Regions from separate parts of the Eisenibacter elegans DSM 3317 genome, predicted to be linked through region 1. Evidence: riboswitches for the same ligand, from Rfam matches in the RefSeq annotation. Region 1 holds a riboswitch; the other holds the start of a gene.

What was found. A riboswitch is a leader RNA that binds a small molecule or an ion and turns the genes downstream of it on or off. The one in region 1 is predicted to bind cobalamin.
Region 2: another riboswitch for cobalamin. It lies ahead of G499_RS0107740 (ABC transporter substrate-binding protein); the one in region 1 lies ahead of metE (5-methyltetrahydropteroyltriglutamate--homocysteine S-methyltransferase).

Annotation. Positions count from the first base shown of each region.
Region 1 covers NZ_AUMD01000021.1:212,725-220,114, forward strand. Annotated here, with positions in the region: gene metE (5-methyltetrahydropteroyltriglutamate--homocysteine S-methyltransferase) at 1-1,981, opposite strand, end outside; cobalamin riboswitch at 2,216-2,402, opposite strand; gene G499_RS19470 (hypothetical protein) at 2,602-3,264, opposite strand; gene G499_RS0109770 (hypothetical protein) at 3,309-4,217, opposite strand; gene G499_RS0109775 (1,9-bis(guanidino)-5-aza-nonane synthase) at 4,355-5,419, opposite strand; gene G499_RS0109780 (ATP-dependent zinc protease family protein) at 5,696-6,178, shown strand; gene rimK (30S ribosomal protein S6--L-glutamate ligase) at 6,224-7,135, shown strand; gene G499_RS19475 (HAD family hydrolase) at 7,383-7,390, shown strand, end outside.
Region 2 covers NZ_AUMD01000020.1:19,408-26,797, forward strand. Annotated here, with positions in the region: gene G499_RS0107730 (DUF5684 domain-containing protein) at 155-547, shown strand; gene G499_RS19145 (TonB-dependent receptor family protein) at 675-2,915, opposite strand; cobalamin riboswitch at 3,223-3,434, shown strand; gene G499_RS0107740 (ABC transporter substrate-binding protein) at 3,461-4,672, shown strand; gene G499_RS0107745 (FecCD family ABC transporter permease) at 4,935-6,002, shown strand; gene G499_RS0107750 (ABC transporter ATP-binding protein) at 6,109-7,137, shown strand; gene G499_RS0107755 (bifunctional GNAT family N-acetyltransferase/carbon-nitrogen hydrolase family protein) at 7,141-7,390, opposite strand, start outside.

The sequences.
Region 1 (7,390 bases):
CATTGAACTCAGAGTAGCACATATGGGTATGGATTTGGGTTTGGTCGGACACTCCGCTGTTAGACAGTCGGAAAGCTTTCACGGCCCAGTCCAAGTAGGCGGGGCGGTCTTTTTGGCGCAGTGGCAATCCTTCGCGGAAGGCTGGCTCATCAATCTGAATCACACCGATACCGGCGACTTCGAGGGCTTTTACCTCATCATTGATGGCACAAGCGATTTGGAAGGCTGTTTGGTGGCGGGGCTGGTCATCACGCACAAAAGACCACTGCAAGATGGTTACCGGCCCTGTGAGCATCCCTTTTACGGGCAGTTGGGTTTGGGCTTGGGCAAAGCTACTCCATCGGACGGACAGGTCGCGGCTGCGCCATACATCACCATAAATGATGGGCGGCTTCACACAGCGGCTGCCATAGCTCTGTACCCAACCATATTGGGTAAAGGCAAAGCCTTCGAGTAGTTCGCCAAAGTATTCGACCATATCGTTGCGCTCAAATTCGCCGTGTACGAGCACGTCCATCCCGACCTCTTCTTGCCAAGTGATAGATTCGCGGATGGCTTCTTCCATTGCCGCTTCATATTCGGCAGCACTGATTGCGCCTTTTTTGAAGTTGGCACGCAAGGCACGTATTTCTGGGGTTTGTGGGAAAGAGCCGATGGTCGTAGTAGGGAAGAGCGGTAGCTTGAGCGCTTTGTGTTGGGCTGATTGGCGTTGGTCGAAAGCCGACTGTCGGCGGAAGTGGTCGGCCTTGAGGGCTTCGAGACGCTTTTTCACCTCCGGATTATGGATGCGGGTAGAGCGGCGGCGGGCTTCGTGTGCCTGCTGGTTAAGCTCTAGGCGGGCGAGGGCTCGGCGACTTGGCTCGGCAGTGCTGGCCAGTTCGGCCAAGGTGCTGACCTCTTCGAGCTTTTGCTGTGCAAAGGCAAGCCATTGTTGTAGTTCTTGGTCGAGCTTGGTCTCTAGCGACAAGTCGATGGGGCTATGCAGCAGCGAGCAAGAGGGAGCCACCCATACGCGTGCTTCTCCGACTTTGGCCACAGCCTTGCGCAAGAAGGTGAGGCTATGGGCAAAATCATTGCGCCAAACGTTGCGACCGTCTACCACACCAAGCGACAGGATGCGTTGGTCGCCTAGGGCGGGGTGTTCGAGCAGGTCGTCGAGCTGTGAAGGGCAGCGTACCAAATCGAGGTGTAAGGCCTCTACGGGCAGGCTCAACACGGTGTCGAGCGCTTCGCCAAAGCAGTCGAAATAGTTGGCCAACAAAAACTTCAGACCGGGGACACTTTTGCGGAGGTAGTTGTAGGCTTGTACCAAGGCGATTTGCGCCTCCGGCGATATGTCGGTGGCGAGGATAGGCTCATCGAGCTGTACCCAAGTTACGCCTTGGTCGGCAATGCGCTGTAACAATTGAGCATAGACGGGCAACAGGCGCGGGAGCAGGTCGAGGGTATTGAAGTCAGTGTTTTTGGCCTTACCCAACAACAAAAACGAGATAGGCCCTAGCAGCACGGGCTTGGCCTTGATGCCTGCTTGTAAGGCTTCGGCGAGCTCGTCGAGTACCTTGGGGCGGAATAGCTGGAACTGTTGCTCACGGTGAAACTCAGGGACGATGTAGTGGTAGTTGGTGTCAAACCACTTGGTCATCTCCATCGCACGTAGGTCTAGGCCGTCGCGCTGATGGCCACGGGCCATCGCAAAATAGAGGTCAAGAGGTTGCGCACCGCCAACAAGGGGTTGGTAGCGCTCGGGGATAGCGCCAAAGGTTAGGAGGGTGTCGAGTACGTGGTCGTAGAGCGAGAAGTCATTGACCGGAACAAGCTCAATACCGGCTTCCGATTGGGCTTTCCAATGGCGCAGGCGCAGCTCGTATGCAGTCTGTTGCAGCTCTTGGGCGCTAGCATTGCCGGCCCAATAGTTTTCGCTGGCTTTTTTGAGTTCGCGGTGGCTACCAATTCGCGGATAGCCGAGGTTATGCGTTTGCATAGGACTTTTAACTTTTTGTGAAACAATGAAGTCAAAAGCTCTTCAAGCGAAACTTCGCCACGCACACAGGCGATACACCGTAAAAAACAATGAGGGAGTTGGGTCAAAAAAATAAGTATGCTACACACACGCAGAGACCTCGGTCGAATGCTGCCGAAAGGACAAGGCATTCCCCTCAAAAATTAGGTGTGAGCAGATACATCTTCCTGACTTGAGGCCCCAAATCGCGAGGGCGTGGGTCAATACAAAAGGGCAGGTCTCCTGGCTTGTAACATTTTTGCCGACCTTCTCGCCCCACAGGGGCAATGGTACGCGAGGACAAAAACCGATACGTTACTTACAGTTGCGCGTCAGCTCGTGATTTTCACACGATTCCCTTTTAATCTATGCTTCCATAGAACCGCTTTTGCGTTGATGAAATTACGAAACAAAGAACTTATGTTCGCAAAAATAGCATAAGCCCTTTAATAAATGCCGAACAGTCGTGTTTTTTTGCGTAATATCTGGATGTTATGGGTATAAGTGGCTTTTTATCAGCATTTTAAATCGCTAAAATCTTGCTTATCCCGCAACTAAGTTGCTGACAAAGCCCTGTGGGGCGATACCGTTAACAATGGTTTTTAAAAATACACGATGTTATTGGGGCCTAGCTCCAGCGGGTTTTCTCCGGGATTGAAGTCATCCATTGGGTACTTTTTTTGTGGGGGGATGCCAAAGCTGAGCGATTGTCTCTGCTCAACGGTTTCTGCAACCTCGTCGCAGTTTTCCGAAAATTGTTCAAGCCTAAATGCCCCATCCTTGAGTTGGTATTCAAAGCGGGTAGTTTGGCCGCAGGGGTCTCCAAATTCCACTTCGGCCTTGGCCAAGTACCACTGTTTGTCTTGGTATTGATACGTATGGATGTATTGCCATTTCTCGCGGCTGCCGCCAAAGTGCTCTAATACTATTTGGCCGTTTTTGATGCTTAGGGTTTGGAAAGGATCTCCCATCATCCCTCCGGCCTGACTGGGCAGCACTGCCCCCCGGCTTTGGTGCCATAGGCTCCAGTTGCCTTTAGTTTTTTGGAAAATGCGAATCTCTCGCACCATTCCGAGGTCGGTCTCTTCGTTAGTTTGGTAGATGACAACCAGCTCTACCGAGCTGTCACCATTGAGGTCGCCTAGCGCCTCCACGAGTTTGAGGTAGCCTTTGGGAGTGGGTACAGTATCGGGGGGTAGGGGGCTGGCCTTGAGCACAGTGGAAATAAGCGCTAACAGCAGGGTAATTGTATACAGTGGTTTCATAGGGGGGTATGGGGTTATATTGGAGGGGCATTGTTGTATGAAAATCAGTCCATTGTTTGCAGAAGCTGCAACAAATCAGCAGCTATATTGGGATGTTGTCGCCGGTTTATGTTGATGAATAAGGTCTTGATGCCGTCAACAGGGTTGTGGCCTTGGCTCACAAAAAAATCATAGATAAACTCCATCTCCTGCCTTGAGCCGGCCAGCACTCCCATCGTACGGTCAGGTTCTGGCTCTGTTTTACGGCGGTGTGCTATTTCGGGGCTTTGTAAAAAGGCATCTACTTGGGCAATCCAGTCAGCTATATTTTCTGGCGTGATACCAGCCTTGGGCAGGGCGGCGTGTGTGGCGGCAGTTTGGGGTCGGACAAACCTAAAAGCATCTTCCCGGCGCATTTCTTCGGGCTTAGGGTCTCTGTTGTCGTCGCCTTGCAAGACAAAACGTACTTGACCGCCGGGCAAGCGTTGGTATTGCACCCACCGGATTTGCACGAGGTCTTGCGTATCTATTGGTGGGTTGAGGTGGGTGCTCGACGCATCAAAATCGGTTGGCGTTCCACATACAAAATAGCCACTGTGCTTATCCCAAGGATGATGTGCGGTTAGGGGCAACTTACACGAGAAGGTCAACGCGGCACCCAAAATACCCTCATAAAGCTCTTGCGTACGCAGGTCTGTGAGCTTGCCCTGGGCTTTGAGCACCTCTAATTGGGGGATTAGCTCTTGACGCTCTGCCTCAGACAAGATAAACCCTTGTCTTTGGGTTTTGTGTAATACCAGTTCGGTGATGCTTATGTTCAGGGCTATTTGTTCTTCAAAAGCCATTCCCATCAGCATCAAGCTGCTTTTGGTTTGCCACTGGCCTTGTAGCCAGTCAGGGCTGCTGACTTGTGCATGGGCAAACTGTATCAGCCCCAACAGCAGGGCGCAGAGGGAGGTGTTTCGTAGCATCATCGAGGCAATCGTTTGATAGATATGACACCATAACGTAAATATCGTCATTTTGGATACTTACCAAACCCTCGAAACAAAAAAAGCCACCCCCAAAATTGTGGGGATGACTCTTATTTATTGACTAACTAAGGGTTTTTCTAGGCTTCTTGTGTTGCGGCTTTGGTGGCCAGCACATCGTTGAAACGACGTTCTTGGCGATTTTTCCAAGCGCCTTTGTGGTAGGCATATCCGCTGATGAGGGGCATAGCCAGTGTGGCTTCGGCCCATACCATCTGCTCGTATACAGTATCTACCTTACCCCAAGAGCAGGCCTCCTTGAGGGTAGAGCCGGAGAGTGCGCCGTCGCGTTCGTCGGCCACAGTGATTTGCACGGCATATTTGTGCATTGGTGTATCAAAGCCGAGTACTTCACCCGCTACTACGGTATCTTGGATAAAGTTTTTGGGCACACCGCCACCAATCATAAAGATGCCTGATTCTTGGCTGACAAGCTTGATGCGGGTCAGTTCGAGGAAATCCTTGGCAGAGTCGATAGAAAGGTGCTTGTCGGGGTTGTTGTATTGGTGTTGTACCAAGCCAAAGCCGGCAGAGCAGTCAGAAAACGCAGGTACAAAAATAGGAACACCTTTTTTGTAGCAGTGCCACACGATAGAATCTTCACGGTAAGCGGCATACTGCTCGTTTTCGTCGAGGTACTTGCCCATTTCGATGATAAACTCACGCGAAGAGTAAGGGCGTTTTTCGAGGCTGTCGCAGAGCTGCCCCATAATGTCATCACAGATGCGGAGGTTTTCTTCGTCGATATAGGTATCATAGATACGGTCAATCATCAACTCACGCAGCTCTTGGTCGTCTACAAAAGGAGTGCCTTTGTAGTGTTTGAAGCCAAGGGCCTCAAAAAAGTCTTGGTCTACTATATTAGCACCGGTAGAGACGATTGCGTCTACCATGTTGTTTTTCACAAGGTCAAGGATAACGTGCTTCAAGCCGGCAGAGATAAGCGAACCGGCCAAGGTCAAAAACACGGTCGATTGCGTATCCTCTTGCATCATATTGAAGATTTGCGCACCGCGAGCGAGGTTGCGGGCTTGGAAGGCCATATCGGCCATCGCGTCTACCATCGGCACGACGTTGTGTGCCTTCATGTCAATGTGTTGGATAGTTTCTTGGAGAAACTCTTTTTTGCGGGCTTCGTTGGTCATGGTGCTCGTCCTAAGTTAGAATATTACAATTTGACATAGCAAAGGTACGAATTTATGCCCGCTTGGACAGGGCTGCGCCTTGTTTTTGGGTAGAATATTTTGCGCTTTGCCTAGAATTGGGTATCGAACCCTGATAGAGATGGATTTTTTTGTACCTATGTCTCGCTTTGGCAAAAATCAACAAGAAATAATGGCCTAAGCTGGAGATAATTCTCAAAAGCCTTTATCTTCGCTCCTAACTACCAAACGGCTGTATACCCACTGCCGCCCAAACCTATGACCAAAAAGAAAAATACGGCTCCTAAGCGGATTATTGGCACAAGAGACCGGATTGATTTTGTAGACTTTGCGTTGTTTGATTTGCCCTGTAAGATTGATACTGGCGCAGAGACCTCGGCCATTCACTGTCATCATGTCAAATTGATTGAAAAAGAAGGACAAGAACTGATTTCATTCAAATTACTCGACCCCTCTCATCCTGAGTATGATGGGGTGGAATACCGCACGGCGAAGTTTGAGGAGCGGCGCATCCGCAGCTCATTTGGCCATACGGAGTATCGATATGTAATTACTACGCAGGTGCAGCTTTTTGGAGAAGTCTTCTCAACACAGTTCACCCTAGCCGACCGTGTGCAGATGAAGTTCCCAGTCTTGTTGGGCAAACGACTGCTCAAAAACCAGTTTTTGGTAGATGTGAGCCTAGTTGATTTGTCGTTTAAGCAAAAACAGCAAAACCTATCTACCCAAACACCTTTATAATTCAAAATTGCAACACTTTATTTATTATACCGACGAGGAGATGTTATGAAAATAGCCGTACTTTCGCGTAACCCCGAACTTTACTCTACCCGAAGGCTGCTAGAGGCTGCCCAACAACGCGGGCACGACGCGCTCATCATCAACCACGCCAACTGCTATGTGGTGATGGAAAAAGGGCTGACTAGTGTACACTCTACCCTACAAGACGTGGGTCAGGTCGATGCCATCATCCCGCGCATCGGTGCGTCGGTTACTTTTTATGGCAGCGCCATCATCCGGCAGTTTGAGATGCAGAAGGTCTTCACTACCCTTGGTTCGTTGGCCTTGGTTCGTGCCCGCGACAAGCTGCGCTGCCTACAAATTTTGGCTAAGGCCGACGTAGACATCCCCCGGACGGCCTTTGCCAAGCATCCCCGCGACATCCAGTCTATCATCGACCAAGTTGGGGGTACGCCTCTTGTCATCAAACTGCTCGAAGGCACACAGGGCTTGGGGGTAGTTTTGGCCGAAACCAAAACCGCTGCCCGCTCCGTAATGGAGGCTTTTTATGGGCTCGATGCCAATATCTTAGTACAAGAGTTTATCAAAGAAGCCAAAGGAGCCGACATACGCGCCTTTGTGGTCAATGGCAAGGTCGTAGGCGCTATGCGTCGCCAAGGGCAGGAGGGCGAGTTCCGCTCCAACCTCCACAGGGGGGGCTCGGGCGAACTCATCAAGCTTACCCGCGCCGAAAAGGCCATGGCTGTCAAAGCCTGTGATGCCCTCGGCCTCAAGGTAGCTGGTGTAGATATGCTCCCCTCTGCGCGTGGCCCCTTGGTGATAGAGGTCAACCCCTCACCCGGACTAGAGGGCATCGAAACCGTAACGGGCATCGACATCGCCGGCAAAATCATCCAGTATGTCGAAGAAAATATCGGCAATACAGAAGGCCGCAAAAAGGATAAAATTGGGGTTTAGCCCCACCCTGTACACGCATATTTCCACAATCCCTGCGTTATTTGTCTTTTCTTGTAGCTTCCCCGCGCCGCACGTTGAGGGCTGTGTTCCACATACCCAAGGGCACGCGGGGGGAGCTGTCGCCGAAAGCGCTAAGTTGCTTACGCCTGCGTAGTTTTGCTCGTAGCAGTACCCGCGCCCAAAATACCCACCAAAGCAACACAACAACACCCAAACCACAGTCTGTGTTGCACTGATAACATACCATATGATAAA
Region 2 (7,390 bases), on a different contig from region 1:
GATACGCAATATACAAAGCTAAAAAAGCGCCAAATCGCTACTATACGGTATACGCTTTTTTTCTGTGAACGAATCTTGCTTGATTGTTTAGAAATTGCGTTATTTGTTTGAAATACAAAATTTTATCACGATAACTTATTAATCAAAATTTACTATGGAATCTGATGTATCTAAGATTGTCTTGCTTGGCGGCCTCTTCATCTACCTCATCATTTCGCTGGTTATTGGCGGAGTGATTATTGCCTCACAGTGGGTTATTTTCACCAAGGCCGGTAAACCCGGCTGGGCATCGCTCATACCAATTTACAATATTGTTATCTTGCTCGAAATCGTGGGCAAACCTACTTGGTGGTTGGTACTGATGTTCATCCCGTTCGTCAATATTGCCGTATCAATCATTATTTTACACAATTTATCGCTCTCCTTTGGGAAAGATAGCGGCTTTACGATAGGCCTGGTATTGTTATCGGTTATTTTCTTTCCGATTTTGGCCTTTGGCGAAGCCAAATACATAGGCCCTGCCGGCGGCGAAGGAAGTACATATTAGTAGTATTGAAGCTTCTTAGCGCTACAAAGGCGCGCTTGAGTCAGAAGCTTGTGTACTTTCCAAAAAAAGCGCTCTCCCAAAGGAAGAGCGCTTTTTGCTACAATAAAACGGTCGATAGTCACGCTGATTAAAGGCGAATTTCAACACCGGCAGTGATAAAACGTGGCAGCCCTACACGGATACCTTGGGGGCGGCGTGTGGCGATGTAGCGCTCATCGCTAAGGTTTTTGACAGATACATTGAAGTGTGTATTCCAGCGTTTTACAGCATAGCCTAGTGTAGCATCAAAAATAGTATAAGCATCTAATTTGCCGATACGGCCATTGGCACTAGGGGTTATAGTATTCAACACATCAGTGAACTGCTCACCTACGTGGGTAGCCGTTAGGCGCAAATCAAAACCGAAAGGTGCTTGCCAAGTAAAGGCGCTTGAGAGCAACCACTGAGGCGCATAGGGCGTGCGGTTGCCGCTGATATTAGTGCCTTCTACCCCAGCGCTTAGGCTTTGGCCAATAAAGCGGTCTTTATTGAAAAAGGCATCTGTATAAGTAGCGTTTAGGTCGAGCACAAGGCGGTGGTTAAGGTTGGCGATTTTACCAAAGTCGATGTTAAAAGCTCCCTCAATGCCTCGGTGTGTAGTTTCGCCACCATTGATAAGGCCAGCACCGGCGCCTCCCGAAGATTCAGAAACGGGAATAATCTGATTTTCAAAATCCATATAAAAGCCCGTAAACTCTATATGAGCAAAATTGCTGATATTGCTGCGGAAGCCTAGCTCATAGTTCCAGCTTAGCTCAGCATCCAGCTCAAAAACCTCTCCGGTAGCAGAGATGGCATCTTTCACACGTGGAGGGGAGAACCCACGGTGTGCGCCTGCAAAAATACTGGTGTTTTCACCTAGGTTATAGTTGGCTCCAATACCTGGGATAAGGCTGGTAATATTGTTTTCGCTTCTGACTCCTACAAGGTTGTTGTTGTTGAGTAAGATATTGCGCTCATAGTTGTAAAACTCAGCTCGTAGTCCGGGCGTTACAGAAAAGCGCTCACTGAAGTGTAGGGCGTTTTGAGCATAGAGGCTATAAGCAATGCCCGTACGGATTTCGTCGTCGCGTAGGCGGCCTGTGCGGGCGCTGGCGCTGGCACCATCAATGCGCTGCTCCAAGGCACGCTCATACATTGCCCTAGCACCTATGTGTAGACGGTTTTCGATATTACCGAAGTAGTAAGTACCCGCCAGTTGTGTTTCGATACCAGCTACCTCAAAACTACGGTTACGGTGGGCGTTCTGGTCGCGCATGTAGATAGCCCCATTAGGGGTATTTATATCACCCCAAACAACCCCCGTAGGATTGGGCACTGGAGCATAGGCAAAGTCTTGACGTTGCCAGTTGCGGCTGGTGGTATTGGCAAAAGCAGTAGTTTTAAGCGAGAAGCGCTCGCTAAATTCCCACTGGTGGGTTACGCTTGCCGCATAACGGCGTACATTGAGGCGGTCGTCGGGGGCAAGGCGGGCAAAGTCAAACTCATCACTAGCATCATACATTGTTTGGGTAATGCCGATATAAGTGGCATTAGATACTTCATTATAAAGTGACAACTTGACACCTACCGAAGACTTATCGCCGGTACGGAACTTGAACTTAGTGTTGAAATCACTGATTTCAAAGCCTACCAAGCCGACATCATCAGCGCGTTTGTAGAGATAATTGACTTGATAACCTACATTGCCGATGGTATTGCCATAGCCTACCAAGCCGCTGAAATAGCCCCCTTGGCCGGCGCGTAGTTTTACGTTCAGCTCTTGGTTTTGGGGAGGATCTGCGGTAATGTAATTGATTACCCCACCGACAGTTTGCGGGCCATACATAATCTGTCCGCTGCCTTTGAGTACTTCTACACCTATCATCCGATCCATCACAGGGGTGTAGTACATCTCTGGCTCACCATAAGGATTAAGCGCCACAGGAATGCCGTCTTCGAGCATCAAGACGTTGCGGCTGCGGTCGGGGTCAAGTCCGCGTATACCCACATTCACGCGCATCCCAAGTCCCTCTTCATCTACTACGTGTAGGCCGGGGGCGCGGCGAAACACCTCATTGCCACTGATAGGCGCTAGAAGGTTTAACTCGCGAGCACTGATAAAGCTGACAGCACCCGGAATTTCTTTGAAAAGCCCTTCCTTGCCGCCTAAGACAACAATCTGAGGCATATCGTACCTCTTCAGAGAGTCGAGCGGGTCTGGGGTTTGTGTCGTGGCAATTACTTTGCTCGTCGAGGTGGTATAGCTCTTGGCTTCTTGTGCCACTAATGGGTCGAGACTCCCAAGGATTAGCGCAAGTGTTAGAAAAGAGAAGTATTGAAAGCGCATAATGAGTTGTGTTTAATTTGTTTTAGACTCAATTCAAATAGAGTTTGCGAGGGCAAAACTAAAAATTATTTAGACTGATTACAAATAAATTAAAAAAAAACTCCTGAATGCTGCGGTAAATTCCTCAGAATGTGCTTGGTAGAAGTTGCTTACCGACTTCCAAAAGCCACAACGCTTGTATTTCCTTTGTGTGTGTCTCTATCTTTATACTATACAAAGCCTGCTGCCTATACCAATGACACTATATTTTGAGGCCATCACCTCAACATACAGCCATCTTTGATACAAATACCCTGAAATATGCCTATATTTGCCCTCGGCTTTGGGTGCTTTAGATGGCTCAAAAGGGAATCCGGTGAAATTCCGGGACAGCCCCCGCTGCTGTAACTCGGCTGTTAGGTCTCGGCCTAAACACAGAAGTGATACTGATGATTTATACAATCCACTGACTACTAGCTAGTTGGGAAGGGTGTCAGTATTCCGAGAAGTCAGAAGACCTGCCCTTGCCTATGGTTTCACACTTACTTTCGGGGTGAAAAGTACAGATGACAAACAAACAAAAAACGCGCACAGCCCAAATTACTTGGGGCTGGCTTGGGGCATTATTGGCTGCCCTCTTTATTTTTCAGGCTTGTAATACCGCCGATACTCGCCAAGAGGCCAAGAATCAGGGAGCTGTTGCCGTAACAGATACGCTACATTTGCAGGTACAGTATGCCCAAAACTTTAGTATCCACTACATCTCCGGCTACCCTGTATTGCACATTGGGCAAAGCGCTCAAGACAGCACGGCGCAAATCCAACTAGCCCTCGTTCCTCATCAGGCCGAAGTACCTGCTGCCCTACAAGGCAGCAACTACCAAATTATCCGCACTCCTGTCAGCAGGGCAGTGGCAGCGTCCCATACCCACTTGGCTATGTTTGAGGTACTAGAAGGCTTAGACGCAGTGGTAGGATTGACAGAGGCCGACTATCTCCCACACGAAGGACTACAAGCAGCCCTAAAACAAGGGAAAGTAGCGGAGGTAGGCAAGGGGGGAAGCCTGAACCACGAACTGGTATTGGCACAACAGCCTCAGGTGTTGATAGCCTCTGTCGTTCAGGTCCAAAGTCTCAAGGGAATGAATGCCCTAGAGCAAGCCGGTATTACGATAGTGCCTAATGGCGACTGGTTAGAAGCCTCGCCCTTGGGTCGTGCGGAATGGCTCAAGGTTTTTGGCTTACTCTTGGGCAAGCCTACTAAGGCACAAGCTTGTTTTGAGGCAATTACCCAACGCTACGACTCCTTGCAGCGCCTCGTCAAGGCCCTGCCCCCAAGCAAACCCCGCCCCTTGGTCTTGACTGACCTGCCCTACAAAGGGACTTGGTATGTACCTGCTGGCCAAAGTTATGTGGCTACCTTGCTCAAAGATGCCGGTGCAGACTACCCCTGGGCCGATACACAAGGCACGGGCAGCCTCGCGCTCGACTTTGAAGCGGTGTATGCCAAGGCCCAACAAGCAGACCTTTGGCTTAATACCAGCTCGGCTAGGCAACTCGCTGATATTCAGACACAAGACCCGCGATTGGCCAATTTTAAGCCCTTTGTCCAAAAACAAGTGTACAACAATAACCGGCATACAACTACCAAAGGTGGTAGCACGTATTTTATGCAGGGAATAGTGGAGCCACACCTTATCTTGGCAGACCTCATCAGTATCATCCACCCAGAGCTACTGCCCAAGCATCAGCAGGTGTATTACCATCAACTTCCCTGATTTTGTACGCAATCTATTACCTAATAGCACTTGTTATGCTTGTACACGAAAGCTTTTTTGAGATTGGAGTTCTTTGAAGATTCCAAGAGGATAGATCTCTATTGGTTGGCCGCTACCACGCGGATAACTGAGCGACAATACCAAGAGGAGTGCCTAAAATATGTAGGATTGTTTACCACACCATACTTTGGCAATCAGCCAGATGCAATCAATTGGCTAGACAGTCAAGCCTGAGTATATTAACGCTACCGCCCAAGAACAAATGAGCAAACTACCCACTTACGAAGCCTCCACAAATACCATAGCCCCTCCCAAGCTGCGCCAAGCTTGGTTTTGGGGCTTGGGAGTATTGATGGTACTGGCCTTTGTATTGGATGTGGCATTAGGTTCGGTTTGGATTCCGCCGGAGGCGATTATACGTAGCCTATTGGGGGACACACAAGTACCCCCAATATGGGTCAACATCATCTACCATTTGCGGTTGCCCCGCGCCTTGACAACAGCCCTAGCCGGCGCAGCGCTGGCTGTCAGTGGGTTACAAATGCAGACCTTGTTTCAAAACCCTCTGGCAGGACCGTCGGTATTGGGTATCAGTGCCGGAGCCGGACTAGGGGTGGCCATCGTGGTCTTTGGTTCGGGCTTGAGCCTTTCTACTGCCAGCGCAGCACAAGGGGGATTTTCGGTCATTGTGGCGGCGATGTTGGGGGCAATGGCTGTACTGCTGTTGATGTTGTTTTTGGCACGGAGGGTATCCGATATTGTGGTACTTTTGATTGTGGGGGTGATGGTAGGGCAGCTCAGCGGTGCGTTGGTCAGCATTGGGCAATACTTCAGCCATCCCGAACAGATACAAAGTTATCTGGTCTGGACTTTTGGCAATACGGGCGCAGTATCGGGGGTGCAGCTCTATTGGCTTGCCGCCTGCGTATTGCTAGGCTTAGGAGGTACTTGGCTCTCGGCCAAACACCTCAATGCCTTACTCTTGGGCGAAACTTATGCACAGAGCCTAGGGCTGCCTTTGATGCGGCTACGGTTGGTAGTGATTCTTATGACTGGTTTGATGACCGGCAGCGTAACCGCCTTTTGCGGGCCTATTGCCTTTATCGGCATTGCAGTCCCACATCTGGTGCGCACCCTCTTGCGCAGCACCAATCACCAGTGGCTGGTGCCCGCAACGGCCTTGGGCGGTGCTGGGCTGCTCTTGCTCTGCGATGTTGTCAGTAAATTGCCGGGAAGTCAAATCAGCCTGCCTCTAAACGCCATTACCGCCCTTATTGGTGCGCCAGTGGTGATATATGTGTTGCTGAACGTGAGGCGATTGAGGCATTGAGATGATAAAATCAGGTGTAGTGCTTGCCACTTGCATAACGGTGGTGTATCGCAAAAAGATGCATCCCATAAAGATAAAACACAATATTTAGCCTAGCTTTTTGAGTATGAATACATCAGACATTTCCGCAGGGCCTGTGCCCAATGCTGCCATCGATACCCAGTGCCTGAGCATAGGCTACGGGCAGCGGGTCTTGGAGCGCGGCTTGTCTTTGTCTTTGCTAGCAGGGGAACTGACTTGCCTGATAGGAATCAATGGGGTCGGGAAATCAACCTTGTTGCGCTCGCTCGCCGGCCTACAGGCGCCGCTAGGCGGGCAAGTTTATTGGGGAGGCGTACCGCTAGACCAACTGAGCACCACACAACGTGCCAAGCATATGGCCTGGGTATCGACGGCTAGGCTGGGCGGCAATGGGATGTCGGTTTATGAGTTGGTGGCCATGGGGCGCTACCCCTATACCAACTGGTGGGGCCGCCATACAACCCAAGACCACCAACAGGTCAGCCAAGCGATGGTCTTGACGGAGACCACACACTTGATTGACCGACCTATACAGACTTTGAGCGATGGCGAACACCAAAAGGTGATGATAGCCAGGGCATTGGCCCAAGACACGCCTGTCTTGATGCTTGATGAGCCTACCGCCCACCTCGACTTGGCCAACAGGGTGATGCTGTTACAGCTATTGCGCCGCCTAGCCCACGAACAGCAGAAAGCCATCTTGTTGACTACCCACGACCTCTCGCTGGCGCTTCAGGCTGCGGATAAACTCTGGCTGATGCAGCCAGAACAAAAACTGATAACGGGCATCCCTGAAGATTTGGTACTGCAAGGGGTGTTTGAACGTATTTTTGCACGCCAAGGTATTGACTTTGACCCTCAAACGGGTTTGTTCAAGATGCCGACCACACAACGCCGCAAAATCGGCCTCCTAGGAGAAGAGGGCATCTCTCTACACTGGACGCGCCAAGCCCTCGAACGGCGAGGGTTCGAGGTGAGCGTCCAACAACAAGAGGCTGTCTGTGTGCAGTTGCATACCCTTGGCCAGCAACCCCAATGGGTTACCAAAACCCACAACAACCAACAAACCCATTATAGCCTTGCGGAGGTAATCGCAGAGGTGGAGGCGCTTTAGCGCTTAATTAATGTGTGGCTGCTGCCCATTAGTTGGCTTTTTGGGAAGGCGGCGTACCTCGTAGAGGTCTTTGCGCCGATCTTGGAGGTTGCGGACGCTACCCCGCAAGTGCAGGTTTTTGAGGAGCTTGAGGTCTACATCTGCTACGATGGTCATCTCGTTGTTGGGAGTGCCTTCGGCAATGATGGCATTCTGAGGGAACGAAAAGTCAGAAGGGGAGAAGATGGCCGACTGCGCATACTGGATGTCCATA